One region of the Bacillus sp. 1NLA3E genome, then DNA from elsewhere that is predicted to be linked to it. Evidence: riboswitches for the same ligand, from Rfam matches in the RefSeq annotation. Region 1 holds a riboswitch; the other holds the start of a gene.
What was found. Region 1 has a riboswitch for cyclic di-AMP ahead of B1NLA3E_RS15700 (APC family permease). Riboswitches for the same ligand answer to the same signal wherever they lie in the genome.
Positions count from the first base shown of each region.

Region 2: another riboswitch for cyclic di-AMP. It lies ahead of B1NLA3E_RS10190 (hypothetical protein); the one in region 1 lies ahead of B1NLA3E_RS15700 (APC family permease).

Region 1 is NC_021171.1:3,286,511-3,289,937, reverse strand. It holds gene lysA (diaminopimelate decarboxylase) at 300-1,619, shown strand; cyclic di-AMP (ydaO/yuaA leader) riboswitch at 1,744-1,954, shown strand; gene B1NLA3E_RS15700 (APC family permease) at 2,083-3,427, shown strand, end outside.
Region 2 is NC_021171.1:2,121,308-2,124,734, forward strand. It holds gene B1NLA3E_RS10180 (transaldolase family protein) at 1-383, shown strand, start outside; gene B1NLA3E_RS25890 (hypothetical protein) at 651-803, shown strand; cyclic di-AMP (ydaO/yuaA leader) riboswitch at 1,375-1,513, shown strand; gene B1NLA3E_RS10190 (hypothetical protein) at 1,805-2,353, shown strand; gene B1NLA3E_RS10195 (APC family permease) at 2,411-3,427, shown strand, end outside.

The DNA.
Region 1 (3,427 bases):
ACAGAGTGCTGTTGTTATGATAAAGTTGGATTAATTTATTTTTGGATAGGTTGTGTTAAAGGAAATTGTTGATTTTTAGCACAATGTTGATTGGAGCGGAAGGTGCTCGACTCCTGCGGGAGCAGCGGGACAGGTGAGACCCCGCAGGCGTATAACGCCGAGGAGGCTCAGCGCCCGCCCTGCGGAAATCAACATTCTAATTTAACACAGCCTTTGGATAAAAGAGACAAATAGACAGTATCTCTCGTAGAAACTGTCTATTTTATTATATTTGAAGTGCTTTAACGGAGGGGAAAAGAATGTATTTTCATGGAACAACAAAAGTAAATGACAAGGGGCACCTAGAAATTGGTGGTTTAGATACAATCGACTTAGCTGAACAGTTTGGGACACCACTATATGTTTATGATGTGGCCTTAATTCGGGATCGAGCTCGAGGATTTAAAAAAACCTTTGATCGACTAGGGGTACCCGCGCAGGTTGCTTATGCCAGTAAAGCTTTTTCTACTATTGCAATGCTTCAATTAGCTAATGAAGAAGGATTATCCCTTGATGTCGTGTCAGGAGGAGAATTATATACGGCACTTCATGCTGAATTTCCAGTAGAGAAAATCCACTTTCATGGAAATAATAAAAGTAGAGAAGAATTAGATATGGCGATTAAAGCGAAAATTGGCTGTATTGTGGTTGATAATTTCTATGAATTGGAGCTTTTAAACCAAATTTGTGCGGACAAGAAAATTAAAACAAAAATTTTGTTACGAGTAACACCTGGAATTGAAGCGCATACACATGATTATATTTTAACTGGACAGGAAGATTCAAAATTTGGATTCGATTTGCAAAACGGCCAAGCTGAAAAGGCAGTGACCATCGCAATTAAATCGGAATGGCTGGACTTGCTTGGGGTTCATTGTCATATCGGTTCCCAAATTTTTGAAACAACAGGTTTCTTGTTAGCGGCAAAGAAAATTTTTGAAAAGTTAGCTGATTGGAAACACAAGTTTAATTTTAGTTCAAAAGTATTAAATTTGGGCGGCGGTTTCGGAATTCGTTATACAAATGAAGATGAACCGATGCAACCGCACCATTATGTAGAGGAAATCATTGCTGAGGTAAAGATACAGGCAAAACAATTAGAAATGAACATGCCTGAGATTTGGATTGAACCAGGAAGATCTTTAGTAGGGGATGCAGGAACGACCCTTTATAAGGTTGGTTCGCGTAAAGAAGTCCCAAATGTCAGAAATTATTTAGCTGTTGATGGAGGAATGAGTGATAATATTCGCCCAGCTCTTTATCAAGCAAAATATGAGGCCGTATTGGCCAATCGTCCATTAGCTAATATAGAAGAAACTGTGTCAATTGCTGGGAAATGCTGTGAATCAGGTGACATGCTTATCTGGGATCTTCCTTTGCCTAAAGCAGAAGATCAAGAAATATTAGCAGTGTCATGCACGGGTGCTTACGGATATTCAATGGCAAATAACTACAATCGAATTCCGCGTCCTCCAGTAGTTTTTGTTGAAAATGGTGAAGCAACCCTTGTGGTAAAAAGAGAAACCTTTGAAGACCTTTTGAGACTTGATTTACCGTTAAACTCAAAAGTAGAAATCTAAGCTGTGATTTATTTGCAGCTTTTTTCTTTTGCTTAAAAAAATTTTTAGGAGAGTAGAAGAAAGTTTTGGAAATCCATGCTTTACAAATTACAGGATAGGGTAGTATGATAATCAACAGTTTCATATTTCTAATTCGCTTAATCCAAAAGGAACGGGGAAACCAGATTGTGAGCAAAAAGTTGTTCACTCGGGGTGAATCCTTTTTTTATGTCTAGCTGTAGCGGCAAGCCCTCAATGGGTTGAAGGAGACGCTTTTGCTTTTCATATTAAGAGGTAGGGCTATTCTATGGTCCGAATCCGACAGCTAACCTCGTAAGCGTTATGGGAGAGGAAGATGACACTGATGCGACATCGTTAATATGTCCACAGGGGTATTTTTCATGCTCTGTGGACTTTTTTTGTTTAGATAACTTATTACCTTTTTGGGTAACCTAACTTTCAACAAGATGATGGTGGTGGAAACATGTTTACTTCGGTTAAAAGGTTTTTAATCGGTCGGCCATTAAAATCGGCCGAGCTTGGTGAGCAAAAACTTAACAAGCTAAAAGCTTTAGCTATACTTTCTTCTGATGCATTGTCCTCGGTTGCATATGGGACAGAGCAAATCTTACTCGTGTTGGTCACGGTGAGTACACTGGCATTTTGGTACTCCTTGCCTATTGCAGTAGGCGTATTATTCCTATTAACTGCACTTATATTATCGTACCGGCAAATAATTTTTTCCTATCCACATGGTGGAGGAGCATATGTCGTTTCTAAGGAAAATATTGGGGTTAACGCAGGGCTTGTAGCGGGCGGGTCTCTATTGGTTGATTACATCTTAACCGTTGCAGTTAGTGTTTCAGCTGGAACAGATGCGATTACATCTGCTTTTCCTCGGTTACACGAACATACGGTTTTAATTGCAATTATTTTGGTTATCTTAATTACGATTTTAAATCTTAGAGGAGTCACGGAATCTGCCACAGTTTTAGCTTATCCAGTTTACCTGTTTGTGTTTGCTATGGTATTTATGATTGGTTTGGGAATATACCATATTGTAACTGGAGATGTGTCTCCGGAACTACACCCGGAAATTGGGACACCTGTTGCAGGGATTACCTTATTTTTATTATTAAGAGCTTTTGCCTCAGGTTGTTCTGCCTTAACTGGTGTAGAAGCCATTTCTAATGCTATTCCTAACTTTAAAGATCCTGCACCTAATAATGCTGCGAAAACGTTAATATTAATGGGATCTCTGCTTGCAGTTTTATTCACAGGAATTACGTATTTAGCCTTTTACTATGGGATTTCACCATCTGGTAAAGAAACGGTCGTATCTCAAATAGCTGCGCAAATATTTGGAAGAAACGGAATGTATTATTTTGTCCAGGGTTCAACTGCGCTTATTCTTGTTTTAGCAGCAAATACTGGTTACTCAGCCTTCCCTTTACTTGCCTATAATTTAGCTAAGGATAAATATATTCCGAGAATGTTTACAATCCGAGGAGACCGTTTAGGTTATTCAAATGGAATCTTGACGTTAGCAATTGGTTCAATTGTTTTAATTATTGCTTTTAAAGGACAAACAGATCAGCTTATCCCACTTTATGCAGTGGGGGTTTTTATTCCCTTTACGTTGTCGCAAACAGGAATGATTATAAAGTGGTTTCGTGAAAAACCAAAAGGGTGGGTTTATAAATTTATTATCAATTTGGTTGGAGCCTTAATTAGTTTCACCGTTATGATGATATTCTTTATCACAAAATTCGGTCAGGTTTGGTCAGTGCTAATCTTTTTACCGGTTATTGTTTATGGATTCCATCGGA
Region 2 (3,427 bases), 1.2 Mb from region 1:
TTGCAAAAGACAATATTCCCACACTGGGAACAACGATATATACTTCATTTCAAGCACTGATCGCGTCACTGGCAGGTGCAAAATATGTATCACCATATGTGAACCGAATAGATAATTTAACTGAAAACGGTGTTAAGGTGGTTACGGAAATCGCAGAATTATTTTCGGCCTATCAGTTACCAACTGAAATATTAGCCGCCAGTTTTAAAAATGTTCAACAAGTACATGATGTATGTCTTTCTGGAGCACATACAGTAACGGTTGGACCAGATTTAATCGAGAAATTTATCGCATTCCCATCTACTCTTGATGATGTTTTAGTCTTTAAAGAGCAATGGCAAAAAGTATACGGAACGGATAAGACCAGCCTAATTAATTCTTAATATATTTTTTATTGCCAGCGAGCACCTAAGTTTACTGTTCGGGGAATCCGGACAACGATTGAAGGCTATCTCCGGGCATTCCTTAGCATGCTGATAGGGAGGGCAGTTACATTTGCGATTTAGTACAGTTCACAAACATTAATTCATACTGTCCCTTTGTTTGTGGCTGGAGTGGAAACGATAGAACCAATAGGAAATGGAGAAGGAAAGGTAATACTCATTCATGCTAATTACACCCACTCTTTAGTATTAGCGTTGCTTATTGTAATGATTGCGGGGTGGCTGGCGTGGAGAACGTGGGGGAAGATGAGAGGGATTGTAATCGCCGCGACTGTATTGAGTCATTGGATTCTGGATTTAATCCTACACCGGCCGGAAATGCCCATTTTCCAGGGGATTTTGGAAATCTTCCTTTATTAGGATTTGGTCTTTGGAAATGGCCCATTGCTAGTTTAATTCTGGAGGCAGTTATTATTGGTTTAGGTGCTATTCTATATTTTCGTTCACCCCTTTCAAGAAGCAAAAAAACCTCATCAATTAATAAGAAAGGTCTAAGAATAGCCATTTTGGCGGGGTCTGTGATGGGAGTATTACTGATATTATCATTAATTACTGATAATTTAAAATGAAAAATAAGTATATTAAGTTTTGACATGATAGAATGCAGTTGATGGCTGGTAAGCTGCATTTTAATAAATACACGAAAACTTTTGTACTGCTCCATTATTCATTTGGGGATGAGATGGTTTTACTAATTATAGGATGTTAGCCTTTTATTAACTCTGTTCATTTCAAGTCAAAGAGAAATCTTCTGATTTATTTTTAAAACAAATTAAAAATTTAAGAAAAACAGCAAAATAATGAGATTTAATTAGCATTATTTAAATGAAAGCGTTTTTTACCGTGATTATAGCCAAATTAAGTTGTTTTTGAGCTATTTTGGACTTTTACATTTATTACCCTTGGGAGTAATATCATCCTCATAGCAAATAATCTTATACAGTCTAATCCCGAAAGGGAACGGAGGAACCATTTTTTTGGGGTTAATTCTACAAATTTGTAGAAGGGATGTGAAACTCTTTCGCCATCCTACCCGTCAGCTAACTTCGTCGGCTAAAGCGAAGGAGGTCAAAAGACCACCTGATGAAAGGTGCTTTTTTTGTGCTCTTTTTACAAGAAAAGCCTTCTCATGATTTTGAGGTCTTTTTTTGTTTGCAAAAAATAAAAGGGAGAAAAAGGAAGCTAAAAAATGAACTCTTTGAATATAAAAAAGCCTATGATAAGTGATACATTTTGAAATGTTGGTTTCATTACTGCAGTAATAAAGATTTTAATGATTATTCTAACTTAAGAATACAGATTTTCATGTTTTTTTAATTTCTGGAAATACTGATTATGTAAGGAATAGGGGGGATTAAAAATTGAACCAATCTCTTAGGGCTTTAAAGGAAAAAGTTTTTTTAAAAAATAACGCTGTTCAAACTTATTTTGGGATAGTGAATAAGCAACTGGATATATTTACAATGCGTTATAGGATGTTTGGTGCTGTCTGGAATATACAAAATGGTTTCAGATATATAAACGGTTACTGGTTTAGTGATAATAAGAACGATTTAATTAACTATATTAATTGTGGTCAATGGAAAAACCTTGTAAATCAAGTAGATCAAATTGCTGATGTTTATCAAGTCATTCGAGAGGAACAGGAAAAAGGACTTTGGGAAAAACGAATTAAATTACCTAATAATACAAATTATCAAGAAAATTGGAAAGGGAAAAAAGCAGGGTGGTATATCATAAAATCATGCAAACACTTTCCTTGTTCAATGACATGTATTCAAAAAACAAATAATTCCCTTTGGATTGAGCATATTGGTATTAGTGAATCGGAAAATGATATAAAAAAGTTCATTAATCTTATCAATTTAGAACATAATGTTCATCTCATTTCAGATGAATACTCTACTTAATTCATTGGGGTTTTTTTTATTTATAAAAAAAGAACCTATATTCAGGGGGAAGAATTAATGACATTTAAAAGGATATTATTTGGGCGACCATTAAAATCAGAAGAAGCAGAAGCAGAAAAAATGCCGATTTGGAAGGCATTACCTATTTTATCTTCAGATGCTCTTTCTTCAGTAGCATATGGTACAGAAATGATTCTACTTGAACTTGCAACTGTTGGTGCATTTGCGTTCTCTTTTTCATTACCTATTGCTATTGCAATCATTTTATTAATTACAATTCTTATTATCAGTTATAGACAAGTTATCGATGCGTATCCTCAAGGCGGAGGAGCCTATATGGTCGCAAAAGAAAATTTGGGAATGATTTGGGGGCGTTTAGCAGGTGTTTCATTACTCATTGACTATACATTAACAGTAGCAGTTTCTATATCAGCAGGGGTACTGGCAATTACCTCAGCTTACCCTTCTGCTTTGCCGTATGTAGTCCCTATTGGTCTTGTTTTTATTTGGTTTATGGTTTGGATGAATCTTAGAGGAACATCTGAATCTGGTAATGTTTTTGCTTTACCTACCTATTTGTTTATTATTTGCATGTTAATCTTAGTAGGGAAAGGTTTTTTCGACTGGCTAACGGGAACAGGTCAGGCAACTTCCCATCCTTCTATTCCTACAGAATTACCAGCAAGTTTAACTTGGTTCATTTTGCTAAAAGCATTTTCTTCGGGGTGTTCAGCGGTTACAGGAGTTGAAGCAATCTCTAATGCTGTACCGTACTTTCGGAATCCTTCCCAAAAGAATGCGAAACTAACAATGCTAACATTAGGGGTATTGTTGGCTGTAATATTTGGTGGAGTAACTATGCTTTCACAAGTCTATAATATTCAACCAGACCCGACAGGAGCAAAATCGGTATTATCTTTGGTTGCAGAAGATGCGTTTGGGCGTGGTGCGTTTTATTATATTATTCAGCTTGCAACTATGTCGATATTGGTATTAGCGGCAAATACCAGCTTTAATGGATTTCCGATTTTAGCATCGATAATGGCTCAGGATAAAAATATGCCACGAATGTTT